4 regions of the Pseudomonas sp. SDO5522_S412 genome follow, and region 3 is predicted to be linked to each of the others. Evidence: predicted binding sites of a transcription regulator. Region 3 holds the regulator's gene; each other region holds the start of a gene.
What was found. The regulator sigma-54, encoded in region 3, starts transcription at its own class of promoters, with help from an activator protein. The targets are predictions, from matches to a motif close to ANTGGCATNNANNTTGCTNT.

Region 1 (4,208 bases), on a different contig from region 3:
GACGGCACGGCCTTCCCGTTCGTGATCTTTGCGCTGATTTTCATGCAGCACGGCGGGTTCGACGGTGACTGGCTGGGCGGCTGGGTGCTGAAAAACCTGCTCTGGGCCGTACCTGCCGGGTTGCTCGTGGGCTACTGGATGGGGCGTGGCATCGGTCGCGTCACCCTGAAGATGCGTATCACCAATGCCGACAGCACCCTGTCACCGAATGACTACCTGACGCTGGCCCTGATCGCCCTCGCCTATGTGGTGGCCGAAGCCATCGGCGGCTACGGCTTCCTGTCGGTATTTGCCGCCGGCCTGGGGCTGCGCCAGGCCGAGTTCAAGTCCACAGGCAACTCACAAACCCCGGCGGAACATCTGGCACAGCCGGTGGTTGGCCACATGGAAGTTGAGCCGGAGCATGCGTTGCATGGCGATGTCGGGCAACTGCAGGACACGCAAATCGCCGCCGGGGTGATGATGGGCGACATGCTCGCCTTTGGTGGGCTGGTGGAGCGTTCGATGGAAGTGTTCCTGGTGACCTTGCTGGGCGTGGTGCTGGTCAGCCATTGGGACTGGCGGGCGCTGGCGGTGGGGGCGGCGCTGTTTTGCGTGATTCGCCCCCTCAGCGTGCTGTCGATACCCTGGGGCAGCTTGCTGAATCGCCATCAGCGCGGGCTGGTGGGCTGGTTCGGGATTCGCGGGATCGGCAGCATCTACTACCTGTTCTATGCCATCAACCACGGGCTGGTGGGCACCAGCAGTGCGGTCGCGGTGAACCTGACGCTGTCAGTCATTGCCCTGAGCATCGTCGTTCATGGTCTCAGCACGCAGCCGATGCTGGCGTGGTATGAACGACGTGCCCAGGCACAACAATGACGTCTACTCCTGGTTTTCAGTGTTGCCGACGTCAGCGGCATCATCCAGGTCGTTAAGCGGTACTTCGGCATCATCCATCAATGAACCTGGGTCTTCATTGCCCGGGTCATTGAGTTCATCGTCTTCGTCTATTTCAACTGACATCACCGTCTCCTCTAACCGCCTTGGGTATCGATATCGGCATCGGTTTCAGGCTTGGGCTCGCGCTCGGGCTTGAAGTCTGGACTGTAGTCGTTTTCCTTGGCCTTGGGGTCGCTGGCAGGCTTGGGGTCTTTCGGCGCGTCGGCCGCGGTGCCGGGGGCCGGTTCGCCGCGGTCGATGGCGGGATCGTTACGGTTGCTGGTTTGCGGGTCGTTGTCTGTGCTCATGGCTCACCTCTGTTGGAAAACGCAGACTGCGTAAAGGTAAGGTCCCGTGCGGGTCGGTGAAGTTCCAATTGCTTATGAGCCGGGGTTGTCCACCTGGATGTAAAACGCGTAGGCCCCCAGCATCACCCAGAACACCATGAACAGCCAGGGCGCGCGCATCGAGAACAACAGCGACTTGCGATAGCCCTTGTGGGACGACTCCATCTCACTGAACAGTGGCGACTCATCGTAGGCCAGGCCCATCACCGGCTCGCTGCGCAGCAGTTCGCTCTGCTTGTAATGCCAGTGGTCGATGATTTCGTAGGCCGCCCGAATCCCCGGCCAGGCGTTGAGGGAACTGAGAATGCCCAGGGTCGCCAGGAACACGGGCACCACCAGGGTGAACAGCTTGCCCCATTCGGGGTTCAGGTTGCCCATGCCGGACACGAAGGCGATCACCAGGAATGACTGGGCCGTGAGGTAGGCGTCGGTGCGGTTGGCCAGGATGCTGGTTTCGTACTGAATTTCACGCCGGTAAAAGTCGAGACGGTCCTTGGGCGAACCGAAAATCTTAGCGTTGTGTTCGCTGTGGTCGGTCAGGCTCGATTCCGGGGTGTCGGGTGAGATGATTCTGGGCACATCCGTGCTCCGTGCTGGCATTTGAAGCAGTTTAGAAGAACCGGGCTGGTGCAAAGTTCAAGTAATCAGTGCACCGTTTTGAGGCGATAGGGCCGCGTCGGTGGCGCGGGAGCTTGGTGCCGCTGGACCGGGACAGCGCTCCGGTGCGCAGCGGTCTGGTTCCTTTTTGGGGCCGCTGCGCAGCCCAGCGGGAGCAAGCTCCCTCGCCACAAGGTGGATGGCACAGGCATTGCTTTAGTCCTTTATCTGCCCGGATACAGGAGCAATCGTTACCCCCCGACCCAGAGCCCACCCCAAAAGAAAGTAAGGACCAGGCCTGCTGGCACCATCAGCCACGGGCTCATAAAAAAATGCGTTTTCTAAAGCGGCAGTGCCAAAGCGCAGTTAGTCCCGGCACTGACAAGGTAATTGGAATGGCTCGATCTTTCTTTGATGAAATGAATGACGCACAAGGCGTTTGCCGTGCGCATTATCAGGAATTCTCCCGCTGGCTGGCCAACACGCCGCCAGAACTGCTGGCCCAGCGCCGCCGTGAAGCCGACCTGCTGTTTCACCGCGCGGGGATCACCTTCACCCTGTATGGCGACGAGCAAGACACCGAGCGCCTGATCCCCTTCGATATCATCCCCCGCAGCATCCCCGCCAGTGAGTGGAGTGTCATCGAGCGCGGCTGTATCCAGCGGGTGAATGCGCTGAACATGTTCCTTGCCGACATCTACCACGACCAACGCATCATCAAGGCCGGGATCATTCCCGCCGATCAGGTGCTGGGCAACGAGGGATACCAGAAAGCCATGGTCGGCCTGGACCTGCACCGCGATATCTACTCGCACATCTCCGGGGTCGACCTGGTGCGCGATGGCGACGGCACCTACTACGTGCTCGAAGACAACCTGCGTACCCCCAGCGGCGTGAGCTACATGCTCGAAGACCGCAAGATGATGATGCGCCTGTTCCCCGAGGTGTTCGCCAAGCAACGCATCGCCCCGGTGGACCACTATCCCAACCTGCTGCTCAAGACCCTGAAAAGCTCCAGCCGCCTGGACAACCCGAATGTGGTGGTGCTGACGCCGGGCCGGTTTAACAGCGCGTTCTTCGAGCATGCATTCCTGGCCCGGGAAATGGGCGTGGAGCTGGTGGAAGGTGCCGACCTGTTCGTGCACGACCTCAAGGTGTTCATGCGTACCACCGACGGCCCCAAGGCCGTGGATGTGATCTACCGCCGCATCGACGATGCCTTCCTCGATCCGCAGGCTTTCAACCCCGATTCGATGCTCGGCGTGCCCGGCCTGGTCGCGGCGTACTGCGCGGGCAACGTAGTGCTGGCGAATGCGATCGGCACCGGCGTGGCGGACGACAAGTCGATCTACCCGTACGTGCCGGAAATGATCCGGTTCTACCTGGATGAAGAGCCGGTCCTGCAAAACGTGCCGACCTTCCAGTGCCGCAAGCCGGATGAACTGTCCCACGTACTGGCGCACCTGCCGGAGCTGGTGGTCAAGGAAACCCAGGGTTCCGGCGGCTACGGCATGCTGGTGGGCCCGGCGTCCAGCGCGGCCGAGATCGAGGACTTCCGCCAGCGTATCAAGGCCCGCCCTCACGCCTACATCGCCCAACCGACCTTGAGCCTGTCCACTTGCCCGACATTTGTCGAAAACGGCATCGCGCCGCGGCATATCGACCTGCGACCGTTCGTGCTCTCGGGCAAGGAAACTCGCCTGGTACCCGGTGGCTTGACCCGCGTGGCGCTGCGCGAAGGCTCATTGATCGTCAACTCGTCGCAAGGCGGCGGAACCAAGGACACCTGGGTGGTGGAGGGCTGAGTATGCTGAGTAGAACCGCCGCAGATCTATATTGGATGTCCCGTTACCTGGAGCGTGCCGAGAACCTGGCGCGCATGCTGGAAGTCAGTTATTCGCTGTCGTTGATGCCCCAGGCCGGGCGCAGTGACGGGCTGGACGAGTTGGCCATGTCGCTGCTCAGCAGCGGCACCCTGGACAGTTACCTTGAGCGCCATCAGCAACTGGACGCCGAGCGCATGCTGCACTTCTTCGCCCTCGACGAGGAAAACCCCGCCAGTATCTACAACTGCCTGCGGGCTGCACGGGGTAATGCCCATGCGGTGCGGGGACGGATCACGGCTGATATGTGGGAAAACCTCAACGCCACTTGGCTGGAGATGCGCAGTATTGCGGCCGGCGGGTTGGCGCGGCATGGCATCAGCCACTTTTGTGACTGGGTGAAGCAGCGCTCGCACCTGTTTCGTGGGGCGACGTCCGGGACGATCATGCGTAACGATGCGTATCGGTTTATTCGGCTGGGGACGTTTGTCGAGCGGGCGGATAACACGTTGCGGTTGCT
Region 2 (4,208 bases), on a different contig from region 3:
TGGTCCGCCACCTGCAACCCCTCGGCACCATGCCGCAGCCGAAGAACGTGCCGCTGCTGCCGCCGATGTTTGCCGAAAAGCCCACTGACAACAGTGCCTTCCAGATCAACGGGCGCCTGCTCAGCAATGAAATGCAGCTGCAACTGCGCAACGAAGAACGCCGCGAAGTAGAAGGCGCAGCGCTGGATTTCCAGTTCAAGCAATAAACCCGACGAGTAAACGTGACGCGCACCCCTGACCTTCTGTCGCAGACTGGTCAGTCACTTTTGTTTTCGGTGAAAAACCCCTGTTAAGCCAATTTAAAACGTCTGTTTAAGGGCGTAGTCTTACGTGGCCATCAACACTTGAGTTGTCGAGGATCTGTTCGTCATGAAATGCCGTGAAGGCTGTGGCGCTTGCTGCATTGCCCCATCCATCAGTTCTCCGTTGCCGGGAATGCCTGCCGGCAAACCGGCGGGCGAACGCTGCCTGCATCTTTCGGTCGAACAACTGTGCCAGTTGTTTGGCCAGCCTGAGCGGCCGGCAGTGTGTAGTTCGTTCCAGGCGGATATCGAGGTCTGCGGCAGTAGCCAGGCAGAAGCGATCAGGTTGATCGGCTGGTGGGAACAGATGACGGCGGCTTAGTGGGCTGTTCAAAGTACTGAACTTCAACAATAAGGAATAAGACCATGGGTTCACTGAAACGAATTGCTGTGTTGTGCGGTTTTACCGCGTTGTTCGCTGCCGCAGCGCATGCTGAAGACTGGCAGACGGCCAAGGATGAAGACGGCATCAAAGTGTCCTTGAGTGAAATTGCCGGTTCCAAGTACAAGGCTTATCGCGGTGTGACGACCATCAAGGCGCCGCTGGCCAAGATCCAGGCGCTGCAGGAAGACGTGGCGGGGGCCTGCTCCTGGATCCACGAATGCAAGTCGCAGAAACTGCTCAAGCAGGAAGGCGACAAGAGCTGGACCTACACCCAGTTCAAGGCACCGTTCCCGGTGACCGATCGTGACTCGATCCTGGAAATCACCACCACCAAGGCTGCCGATGGCACCGTCACCCGCAAGCTGTTGGAAGTGCCGACCTACCAGCCAGAAGTCAAAGGCTATGTGCGCGTAGCCCAGGTCGATGGTTACTGGAAGCTGGTGCCTAAAGGCGACAACCTGACCGAAGTGACCTACCAGGTGCACACCGAGCCAGGTGGCAGCGTGCCGTCTTGGTTGGCCAACAAGTTCGTGGTGGACGCACCGTTCAACACCTTGAAAGCCCTGAAAGAACACGCTGAAAAATAACTGCAGTTGATCAGGTGCCTCCTGCCTTGAGTGGAACGATTTCCAGGCCCTCAAGGTCCAGATAGATGTAAGCCCACCCATGGGTTTTATCGAGGAGGCTCTGATGCCAAAGTGGAACGTTTCCTTCACCAATGATCATGGTGAGTCGGTGGTCGAGCAATTCGAGTGCGAGCAAAAACCCACGCTTGAAGAAGCTGCGCGCCTGGTTCGCGCCCGCGTATCACCGGTGCTGGAGGAACTGGATCTCAACGATCTGGAGGGGCGTATTGCCGAACCTACGGTCAAGATTCTGAAAGATCAAAACAGCATCAAAGACCTCAAGGTCGACCCCGCCGCCTGAACATTCCCTGTACGCCTTTAAACAGACTCTGGTGGAGGTGATAGCTTCGCGCTACTCTGCAATGGAGATCAGCGAATGAATCGCTAAGGTCTGGTCTTGTCAGCTACATGCTTGTCTCCCAGCGGCGACGTCACTGCCGTAACACCCGCGCCCTTGCAGCGCGGGCCTTGGGAAGCACGGAAAGTCTATCCATCGGTTTGAGGAGGACGTTTCATGAGCACAGCCTATCAAGAAGACATCAGCACCAACGTGTTGCGCCGCATGAAAGAGGGCGGCTTTGACTTCTCGCGTTTCCACCCCATCGAGTTCTACGCCATTTTCCCGGATGAGGAACGTGCGCGGCGGGCTGCGGGTCGGTTTCGTGGGGAATCCCTGAATGCCCAGGTCAGCGCGCGGGATGACGGCGCCTGGTACCTGGAATTGAGCAAAATCATGTTCGCCACCTACGACGGCATAGGAGACTTCGAGCAGGACTTTGAGGCGGTGGTCGAGCCCTTGGGCGGAATCATCGAGGGATGGGGCGTGAAACAGGAGGTGCGTGGGTTACCCATGTAGCGACATGAGCAACAACACAGCGTATCGGCTGACCTTTGGGTCGGCCGTTTTTGTTTCTGGCGCGGGAAAAATCCTGCGCAAAAAAAAGCCACCCGAGCAGGGTGGCCAAAGGGAAGATCGCAAAGGAGGAGAGCGATTCGGTACAAGCGGTAATGCGCAATGGATGGAGCTGTAGGACGCGTCCTGTTCAGCTGATGGAGGTGATTATCCGCGGGGTTTGCCGGGCAGTGAAATCAACTCTGACTATGCTGGTGATAGTCATGGCCTGCATTGCAATGAGGCGCCGCCCATGACAGCGGGCATTTGCTGCACCGGGACGGTGCGATGAGACCTGCGTCTATATCCAACTGATTGATACTTAAGTGTTTATGCCGCTGGCACGGGCCTTGCGATGGTTCTGGCGTCCGGGTGACAAGGAGTACGGCATGATCCGCACTTATTATGATGAGATGTACGACGGGGCAGGGCAGGTGCGCCCCCATTACCGCGAATTTGCCCGCTGGTTGGCCGACACGCCGGCCGAACTGCTGGCCCAGCGCCGGCGCGAAGCCGATTTGCTGTTTCACCGGGCCGGTATCACCTTCACCTTGTATGGCGATGAGCAAGGTACCGAGCGCCTGATCCCCTTCGACACGATCCCCCGCAGCATCCCGGCCAGTGAATGGCGGATCGTCGAGCGCGGCTGCATCCAGCGGGTCAAGGCGCTGAACATGTTTCTCGCCGACCTCTACCACGAACAACGCATTATCAAGGCTGGGATCATCCCCGCCGAGCAAGTCCTGGCCAACGAGCAGTACCAGTTGGCGATGCAGGGCCTGGACCTGCATCGGGATATCTATTCCCACATCTCAGGTGTCGACCTCGTACGCGATGGCGACGGCACTTACTACGTCCTCGAAGACAATCTGCGTACCCCCAGCGGCGTGAGCTACATGCTCGAAGACCGCAAGATGATGATGCGCCTGTTCCCCGAACTGTTCGCGGCCCAGCGCATTGCGCCCATCGACCACTATCCCAACCTGTTGCTCGACACCCTGAAAAGCTCCAGCCCGCTGGATAATCCCAGTGTGGTGGTGCTGACGCCTGGGCGTTTCAACAGTGCGTTCTTCGAGCATGCATTCCTGGCCCGGGAAATGGGCGTGGAACTGGTGGAAGGCGCCGACCTGTTCGTGCGTGATGACCGCGTGTTCATGCGCACCACCGATGGTCCCAAGGCGGTGGATGTGATCTACCGTCGCCTCGACGACGCGTTCCTCGACCCGCTGGCCTTCAACCCGGACTCCATGCTCGGCGTGCCGGGCCTGCTGGCGGCGTACCGCTCGGGCAACGTGGTGTTGGCCAATGCCATCGGCACCGGGGTGGCGGATGACAAGTCGGTGTACCCCTTCGTCACCGAGATGATCCGTTTTTACCTGGATGAAGAACCGATCCTGAAGAATGTTCCGACGTTCCAGTGCCGTAATCCCAGCGAACTGTCCCACGTGCTCGCCAACCTTCCGGACTTGGTGGTGAAGGAAACCCAGGGCTCCGGTGGCTACGGCATGTTAGTCGGCCCGGCCGCCTCGGCGGCGGAAATCGAAGCCTTCCGCGCACGCATCAAGGCCAAGCCCCACGCCTATATCGCGCAACCGACCCTGTGCCTGTCGACATGCCCGACCTTCGTCGAAAACGGCATCGCGCCACGCCACATCGACCTGCGCCCGTTTGTGCTGCAAGGCAAGGAAACCCGTGTGGTCCCCGGCGGCCTGACTCGTGTGGCGCTGCGGGAAGGCTCGCTGGTGGTCAACTCGTCCCAGGGCGGCGGCACCAAAGACACCTGGGTGGTCGAGGATTGAAATATGTTGAGTAGAACTGCCTCGGATTTGTATTGGATGTCACGCTACCTGGAGCGCGCGGAAAACCTCGCGCGGATGCTCGATGTCAGTTATTCGCTGTCGCTGATGCCCCAGGACGGGCGCGGCGATGGCCTGCATGAACTGGCGATGCCGCTGCTGATCACCGGCACCCTCGACGATTACCGCGAGCGCCACGGTGAACTG
Region 3 (4,208 bases):
CACGCCCAGCAAAACCGCATCGTGCTGATCGACCAGGCCCGGGTCATCAATGACGGCAACACCACCGACGGCGAAAAAATCGTCTACGACACGGTGAAGCAGATCGCCCAGGCCGGCCGTGCTACCGGCTCGAAAATCAGCACGCCGAAGCCGCGTATCGACATGGTTATCCAGCCGAAGCAGAAACCGGGCGCAGCCCAGCCGGCGCCGAAACCCGACGCGAAGAAGGCGAATTAATGGCAACCCTGAAAGCCCAGCATCTGGCCAAGGCTTATAAAAGCCGTCAGGTCGTGCGTGACGTCAGCCTGTCGATCGACAGCGGCCAGATCGTCGGTTTGCTCGGCCCCAACGGTGCCGGCAAGACCACCTGCTTCTACATGATCGTCGGCCTGGTGCAGGCCGATCAAGGCCGCGTCCTGATCGACGACCTGGACGTAAGCCACCAGCCTATGCACGGCCGTGCGCAAGCGGGTATCGGCTATCTTCCCCAGGAAGCATCGATCTTCCGCAAACTGTCGGTTTCCGACAACATCATGGCCATCCTCGAGACCCGCAAGGAACTCGACCGCGCCGGGCGCAAGAAAGAGCTGGAAAGCCTGCTGCAGGAATTCCACATCAACCACATTCGCGACAACCTCGGCATGAGCCTTTCCGGCGGCGAGCGTCGTCGTGTGGAAATCGCCCGCGCGCTGGCCACGGCGCCCAAGTTCATCCTGCTGGACGAACCTTTCGCCGGTGTCGACCCGATCTCGGTCGGCGACATCAAGCAGATCATCCATCATCTCAAGGCCAAGGGCATCGGTGTATTGATCACCGACCACAACGTCCGTGAGACACTCGATATCTGCGAAACCGCCTACATCGTCAACGATGGACAGCTGATTGCCGAAGGTGACTCTGCCACTATCCTGGCCAACGAACTGGTCAAGGAAGTGTATCTGGGTCACGAGTTCCGCCTGTAAACACGGTGGTATCAGGCCATTCGCCATGGAGCGCGGTAGTCAATAAAAACCTCAGTATTTTTATTGTTACCGCGCTCTAGGCAAAGCCCCCGATATCAGGCATATAATTTGCTTATGTTTGGCGCTCACGCGCCCTGTCGTGGATGGCGCATTGCGCCGGCGAATAAGGTGTTAAGCCCCTGCCATGAAACCATCGCTAGTCCTGAGAATGGGCCAGCAGCTGACGATGACACCGCAGCTGCAACAGGCCATCCGCCTGCTCCAATTGTCGACCCTGGACCTGCAACAGGAAATCCAGGAGGCCCTGGAGTCCAATCCGATGCTCGAACGCCAGGAAGAAGGCGACGACTTCGATAATGCAGACCCGCTGGCCGACAACATCGAGCAAAAGCCCAACCCCGACGTACAGGAACCCTCCTACCAGGAAACCGCCCCCACGGTGGATAACCTTGAGGAAGGCGAATGGAACGAACGCATTCCCAACGAACTTCCCGTGGATACCGCCTGGGAAGACGTCTACCAGACCAGCGCCAGCAGCCTGCCCAGCAACGATGACGACGAGTGGGACTTCACCACCCGCACATCAGCCGGCGAGAGCCTGCAGAGCCATTTGCTCTGGCAACTGAACCTGGCACCGATGTCCGATACCGATCGCCTGATCGCCGTGACCCTGATCGATTGCATCAACAACCAGGGCTACCTGGACGAGACCCTTGAGGAGATCCTCGAGGCGTTCGACCCGGAACTGGACATCGAACTGGACGAAATCGAAGCCGTCCTGCACCGCATCCAGCAATTCGAGCCGGCCGGCATCGGCGCCCGCAACCTCAGCGAGTGCCTGCTGCTGCAACTGCGCCAATTGCCGGCCAAGACGCCTTGGCTGAGCGAAGCGCAGCGCCTGGTCACCGACTACATCGACCTGCTGGGCAGCCGCGACTACAGCCAGCTGATGCGCCGCATGAAGCTCAAGGAAGATGATCTGCGCCAGATCATCGAGCTGGTGCAGAGCCTCAACCCACGCCCGGGCTCGCAGATCGAGTCCAGCGAAGCCGAATATGTCGTGCCCGACGTGATTGTGCGCAAGGACAACGAACGCTGGCTGGTGGAGCTGAACCAGGAATCGGTGCCGCGCCTGCGGGTCAATCCGCAATACGCAGGTTTTGTGCGCCGCGCCGACACCAGCGCCGATAACACCTTCATGCGTAACCAACTGCAGGAAGCCCGCTGGTTCATCAAGAGCCTGCAAAGCCGCAACGAAACCCTGATGAAAGTCGCCACCCAGATCGTCGAGCACCAGCGCGGCTTCCTGGAATACGGCGATGAAGCGATGAAGCCGCTGGTACTGCACGACATCGCCGAGGCGGTGGGCATGCACGAATCAACGATTTCCCGGGTGACCACGCAAAAATTCATGCATACCCCACGGGGTATATATGAGCTGAAATACTTTTTCTCCAGCCACGTCAGCACCTCCGAAGGCGGCGAATGCTCGTCCACGGCGATCCGCGCGATCATCAAAAAACTGGTTGCCGCGGAAAATCAGAAAAAGCCGTTGAGTGACAGCAAGATCGCTGGTTTACTGGAGGCACAAGGCATTCAGGTCGCCCGTCGAACCGTCGCCAAGTACCGCGAGTCCCTAGGGATCGCGCCTTCCAGCGAGCGTAAGCGTTTGATGTGACGGGCGGGCCATAGCGTTCCAGTGGCGGGTATTCCTACCCGCCGCTTTATGCACTGGCAACGAAGGAGAAGCTGTATGCAAGTCAACATCAGTGGACACCATGTAGAAGTCACCCCTCCATTGCGCGAATACGTCGAGCTGAAGCTGAAGAAGCTTGAGGGCCATTTCGACAAGATCACCAACGTGCAGGTCATCATGAAGGTCGACAAGCTTCAGCAGAAAATCGAAGCGACACTTCAGATACCCGGTGGCGAAGTGGTCGCCAATGCCGAACATGAAGACATGTATGCATCAATCGACTTGCTCACAGACAAGCTTGACCGCCAACTTAAAAAGCATAAGGAAAAGCAGCAGAGCCTTCTTCAAGGCACTGGCCGCTAACACTCCCCACCCATGATCCGACTTGAAACCATCCTGACCCCCGGCCGTTCCCTCGTGAACGTGCCGGGCGGCAGTAAAAAGCGCGCCCTCGAACAAATTGCCAACCTGATCGGCCGCGAAGTGCCCGAACTGGATACGCAAGCTGTGTACGAGGCCCTGATCGCCCGTGAAAAGCTCGGCTCCACCGGCTTTGGCAACGGCATCGCCATTCCTCACTGCCGCCTGCAAGGCTGTGAGTCTCCAGTCAGCGCCCTGCTGCACCTGGACGCCCCTATCGATTTCGACGCCATCGACGGCGCGCCGGTCGACCTGCTGTTCGTACTGCTGGTCCCGCAAGCTGCCACCGATGCGCACCTGGAGCTGCTTCGGCAGATCGCCAGCATGCTCGACCGCAAGGACGTACGCGACAAACTGCGTAGTGCCTCAAGCAATGAGGCGCTCTACCAGGTTGTCCTGGATGAACAAAACGGGCATTAATCATGCGTTTGATCATCGTCAGCGGCCGTTCCGGCTCAGGTAAAAGCACGGCCCTCAATGTTCTTGAGGACAACGGCTTCTATTGCATCGACAACCTGCCCGCCGGCCTGCTACCGGAACTGGCGGAACGCGCGCTGATTCATACCGAGCTGGCGCAACCGCTGGTCGCCGTGTCGATCGACGCCCGCAACCTGCCCAGCCACCTCACACGCTTTCCTGAACTGCTCGAAGAAGTGCGGGCCAAGCACATCCATTGCGATGTGCTGTACCTGGACGCCGACGAAGAGACCCTGCTCAAGCGCTTCTCCGAAACCCGTCGCCGCCACCCGTTGAGCAGCCCTCATCGCTCCCTGGCCGAAGCCATCGAGGACGAGACCAAACTGCTGGGGCCGATCATTGACCTGGCCGACCTCAAGATCAACACCACCAGCCTGAACCTGTATCAACTGCGGGATGCGATCAAGCTGCGTCTGCTGAACCAGCCGGAGCCAGGCACGGCGTTCCTTGTCGAGTCGTTCGGTTTCAAGCGCGGCATGCCGGTGGATGCCGACCTGGTGTTCGATGTGCGCTGCCTGCCCAACCCGTACTGGAAGCCGGAACTGCGCGATCAGTCGGGGCTGGACCAACCTGTGGCCGAGTACCTGGCGGCGCAACCGGATGTCGAGGAAATGTACCAGGACATCTCCAGCTACCTGCTCAAATGGCTGCCG
Region 4 (4,208 bases), on a different contig from region 3:
GACGTCACCCTGGGTGAACTGCTGGGACACGGCCGCCAGGTTCACGCCGTTGCCGACGCTGTTCTGGCCGGTACCCAGCTTGGAAGCCGCGTAGATATCCGCGAATTCCGCACGGGACGACTTGAAGCCGGTGGTCGCGACGTTGGCGATGTTGTTACCCGTCACGTCCAGTTGTTTGTTGGCCGCATAGAGGCCGCTAAGGCCGATGTTAAAAGACATTGTTCTCTCCTTTTGCCGTATTTAGCCGGCTCTATGTACCGATAGTCTGAATTTGCGACAGCTTGATACTGCCCAGGCCGCCCGCCAGGTTCAGCACCATTTCAGCGCCGTTCGTGCCCAGGGTTACGCTGGTCACCGTTGCCGGCAGCGAGGTGGCGAGGGCCACCGAGTCACCCTTGTCATTCTTGGTGGTGGCATTGAAGGTGTAGGTGCCGGGTGGCGCCGTCTCACCCGCATCGGTCTTGCCGTCCCAGACGAAGCTGGAGTTGCCGGCGCTCTGGGCGCCCATGTCGATGGTGCGAACGACGTTGCCATCCTTGTCGGTGATCTTGACGGAGACGTTGCCCGTCGCCGCCGTCACCGCCACGGAACCGGTCATGCTCTTGCTGGTATCCACCATCGCCTTGTCGGTCTGGGTGATGACCGAACGCCCCACCAGCGACGAAGCCTGCAGCGCCTGGGAGGAGCTGAAGTTGCTGGAAATCGCATTCACCGAGTCATTCAGGTTGTTGATGCCTTCCAGACTGCTGAACTGCGCCAACTGTGCGACGAACGCGCCATTGTCCTGGGGCGACAGCGGGTCCTGGTTTTTCAGCTGGGTCACCAGCAATTGCAGGAACGCGTCCTTGCCCATCGCCTGGTTGCCCGTCGCCGACTTGGCGGCGTCACCGACGCTGGTGTTATCTGTCGCCGTCTTGACCTTGGAGTTAAAAAGGTCCTGGACTGCCGTGTTCGTCGAACTGTTATCAACAATGGCCATTATTTGGCGCCCCTTATCACTGACCCAGGGTCAGGACCTTCTGCATCATGGTTTTGGCGGTGTTCATCATTTCCGCGTTGGTCTGGAACGAGCGGCTGGCGGAAATCATGTCGGCCATTTCCTCGACCACGTTGACGTTGGGGTAGTACACGTACCCTTTTTCGTTCGCGGCAGGATGGTTCGGCTCGTAGCGGGCTTCGAGGTTGCTCTGGTCTTCGACCACACCGAGCACCTGCACGCCCTGGCCTGCGGCATCCTGGTTCTGGAACAGCGAATCGCCGCTGCCACTCTGGCCGCCCTGGCCGCCCTGGAACATGGTGGCGAACACCGGGTGCCGGGCACGGTAGGTCTGGTCGATGCTCGAAGACACGGTCTCGGCGTTGGCGATGTTACTGGCGACGGTGTTGAGGCGCGTGGTCTGCGCACTCATGCCACTACCGGCAATATTGAAAACACTGGCGAGGGACATGGCTTATTCTCCACGCAGGGCTGACATCAGCCCTTTGAATTTGCTGTTGAGCAGGGTAAAGCTGGCCTGGAAGTTCACTGAGTTCTCGGCGTAGGCCGATTGCTCCAACTGGGCGTCCACGGTGTTCTGGTCGATCGACGGTTGCATCGGCGTGCGATACAGCAGCGACTCGTCACCATTGCCCAGGCCTTGCGCCTCGATATGACGGCTGTTGGTCATGTTCAGGGCGAAGGTGCCGTTCTTGGTCTTGTCTTGCTGGGCGGCGAGCACGGCAGAGAAGTCCAGGTCCCGAGCCTTGTAGTTCGGGGTGTCGGCGTTGGCGATGTTGTTGGCCAGGACTTCGGCACGCTGGGCGCGAAAGCCCAGTGCTTGTTCGTGGATACCGAGCGCTTTATCGAAGCTGATGCTCATGGCGGAAACCTTTAGGGGCTGACCTGCTTTTCGTAACAAGGATTTAGCAAGGGCCATGCCAAGTTGCTTGAGCCCCGTAAATCAAGGGTTTGCGAGGGAATTGCCGGCGGCAATGCCAGAAAAGCGGCAAAGGGTTTCCGCGAAACGCCAGTAAAGCGGCAATGAGGGCTTGCCGCTTTGCGGCCATAAAAAAAGGGAGGCCTGTGCAGGCCTCCCTTTTTGTCCAAGCACTCATCACTTGGCCTGGTAAATGATTCCAGGACTGCACTGCACCATCTGGTAATGATCCGGCAAACCGTTCAGCGCCTCGGAAGCCCCCAGGAACAGATAACCGCCACGCTTGAGGGTGCCGTGGATGCGCAACAGAATGTCTTTCTTCACCTCGGCCGAGAAGTAGATCAGCACGTTGCGGCAAAACACCATGTCGAACTTGCCCAGGCTGGCATAACTGTCCAGCAGGTTGAACGAACGAAACTCCACCCGGCTCTTGATCGGCGCCTTGACCGCCCAACGCCCTGCTCCCTTGGGATCGAAGAAACGCTGCAAGCGCTCCTGGGACAACCCGCGCCCCAGCGCCAGGCTGTCGTACTCGCCGGTCTTGCAGTTGGTGAGCATGGTGCCGGACAAATCCGTGGCCACGATTTGCGCCCCGGCTTTCAACTGGCCCATGTTGGTCCGCTCGAACTCATCGATGGCCATCGAAATCGAATACGGTTCCTGTCCCGACGAACAGGCCGCCGACCAGATGCGCAGACGCTGGCCGGGAGCGGCCTTGATCGCCTCGGGCAGCACCTTGTTCTTGAGCACTTCAAACGGATAGGTATCGCGAAACCACAAGGTTTCGTTGGTGGTCATGGCGTCGACCACCATCTCCTTGAGCCCGCTGCGTGGCTGGCCCTGGATCCGTTGCACCAACTCCCCGAGGGACTTGATGCCTTGCTGCTCCATCAGTTTGTTGAGACGGCTGGATACCAGGTACTGCTTGTTTTCACCGAGCAATATGCCACAGGCCTTTTCCAGGAAGACCCGGAACTGTTCGAAATCCAAATTACCCGTAGACAATGATACCGCCTCTTAAATCGTGTGACCGCCAGGGAAAAGGCCCCTAGCCGTGATCTGCTGCCTTGATCCGGTCGACTACCCGGGATGCCAGGTCATCAGGGCGGAATTTGGCCAGGAAGTCATCGGCACCGACCTTCTTGACCATCGCCTGATTGAATACACCCGACAACGAAGTATGCAGGATGATATGTAGTTTTTGCATGCGTGGGTCGTTGCGTATCTCGGCCGTGAGGGTGTAGCCGTCCATTTCCGGCATCTCGATGTCGGAGATCATCATCAGGAATTCTTCTTCCGGCTTCTTGCCCTCATCCACCAGCTTGCGCAGGTAATCCAGGGCCTGGCGACCGTCATTGAGCGCGACCACTTCGACCCCAACGGTCTGCATGCAACGGGACACCTGCTTGCGCGCAACCGAAGAGTCGTCCACCGTCAGCACCCGCAGCGAGATCGCCTTGTGCGCGGTTTCGGCGTCTACCACACCCACCGATATCGCCTCGGAGGTCGGGGCCACTTCGGCGAGGATTTTCTCCACGTCGATGATTTCCACCAACTGGTTGTCGACCCGCGTCACCGCCGTGAGGTAGTGATCGCGACCGGTGCCCTTGGGCGGCGGATGGATCTCTTCCCAGTTCATGTTGACGATGCGCTCCACCGAGCGCACCAGGAAACCCTGGGTCTTGGTGTTGTACTCGGTAATGATCACGAACGGGCTCTCGCGGTCCTGCAATCCCGCCGAACCGGTGGCCATTGCCAGGTCAAGAATCGGGATGGTCGCGCCACGAATGTTGGCCACACCGCAAACCACCGGGCTGGACTTGGGCATTATTGTCAGCTTGGGACACTGCAGCACTTCGCGAACCTTGAAGACATTAATCCCGTACAGCTGCTTGCCGTCCAGACGGAACAACAGCAACTCCAGGCGATTCTGCCCCACCAGCTGTGTGCGCTGGTTCACTGAATCCATTACACCGGCCATGCCCAGACTCCTACGCTAAAACTTAGGGGTACGACGCGTACCCAACACTAAACGGCACGAGCTTTGCTTTTTTATTGGCCATGGACATCAAAACGACAGTTTCCCGACGCCTCCGATCCCCACAGTACCGCAGATTGCTCTGCGTCTCGATGGCGTTGCTTGCCTTGGCTACGGGCCAGCCGGCCCGCGCCGATAACGTCACCTTGCCTGATCTGCTTATCGGCGTCACTCAAGGCTTTCTTGAGTTCACTGTAGAAGATTATCTGGCCACGACGCAGACACCGGGCCGCTACGAAATCCAGGTCAACCAG

Region 1: the regulator sigma-54 is predicted to act here: its motif matches at 2,064-2,083, upstream of ACW9I6_RS18965 (circularly permuted type 2 ATP-grasp protein).
Region 2: the regulator sigma-54 is predicted to act here: its motif matches at 2,543-2,562, upstream of ACW9I6_RS20265 (circularly permuted type 2 ATP-grasp protein).
Region 4: the regulator sigma-54 is predicted to act here: its motif matches at 1,903-1,922, upstream of flgB (flagellar basal body rod protein FlgB).

The regions. Positions count from the first base shown of each region.
Region 1 is NZ_JBSVWQ010000095.1:14,507-18,714, forward strand. Features, by position in the region: gene ACW9I6_RS18945 (cation:proton antiporter) at 1-861, shown strand, start outside; gene ACW9I6_RS18950 (hypothetical protein) at 865-1,005, opposite strand; gene ACW9I6_RS18955 (hypothetical protein) at 1,017-1,229, opposite strand; gene ACW9I6_RS18960 (hypothetical protein) at 1,302-1,847, opposite strand; gene ACW9I6_RS18965 (circularly permuted type 2 ATP-grasp protein) at 2,261-3,670, shown strand; gene ACW9I6_RS18970 (alpha-E domain-containing protein) at 3,673-4,208, shown strand, end outside.
Region 2 is NZ_JBSVWQ010000108.1:7,471-11,678, reverse strand. Features, by position in the region: gene ACW9I6_RS20290 (translation initiation factor 2) at 1-206, shown strand, start outside; gene ACW9I6_RS20285 (YkgJ family cysteine cluster protein) at 370-624, shown strand; gene ACW9I6_RS20280 (START domain-containing protein) at 669-1,274, shown strand; gene ACW9I6_RS20275 (hypothetical protein) at 1,354-1,614, shown strand; gene ACW9I6_RS20270 (ribonuclease E inhibitor RraB) at 1,828-2,169, shown strand; gene ACW9I6_RS20265 (circularly permuted type 2 ATP-grasp protein) at 2,595-4,004, shown strand; gene ACW9I6_RS20260 (alpha-E domain-containing protein) at 4,008-4,208, shown strand, end outside.
Region 3 is NZ_JBSVWQ010000043.1:10,850-15,057, forward strand. Features, by position in the region: gene lptA (lipopolysaccharide transport periplasmic protein LptA) at 1-237, shown strand, start outside; gene lptB (LPS export ABC transporter ATP-binding protein) at 237-962, shown strand; gene ACW9I6_RS12365 (RNA polymerase factor sigma-54) at 1,147-2,640, shown strand; gene hpf (ribosome hibernation-promoting factor, HPF/YfiA family) at 2,716-3,021, shown strand; gene ptsN (PTS IIA-like nitrogen regulatory protein PtsN) at 3,034-3,498, shown strand; gene rapZ (RNase adapter RapZ) at 3,501-4,208, shown strand, end outside.
Region 4 is NZ_JBSVWQ010000063.1:14,504-18,711, reverse strand. Features, by position in the region: gene flgE (flagellar hook protein FlgE) at 1-219, opposite strand, end outside; gene flgD (flagellar hook assembly protein FlgD) at 251-979, opposite strand; gene flgC (flagellar basal body rod protein FlgC) at 996-1,448, opposite strand; gene flgB (flagellar basal body rod protein FlgB) at 1,452-1,859, opposite strand; gene cheR (protein-glutamate O-methyltransferase CheR) at 2,094-2,921, opposite strand; gene ACW9I6_RS15560 (chemotaxis protein CheV) at 2,965-3,897, opposite strand; gene flgA (flagellar basal body P-ring formation chaperone FlgA) at 3,978-4,208, shown strand, end outside.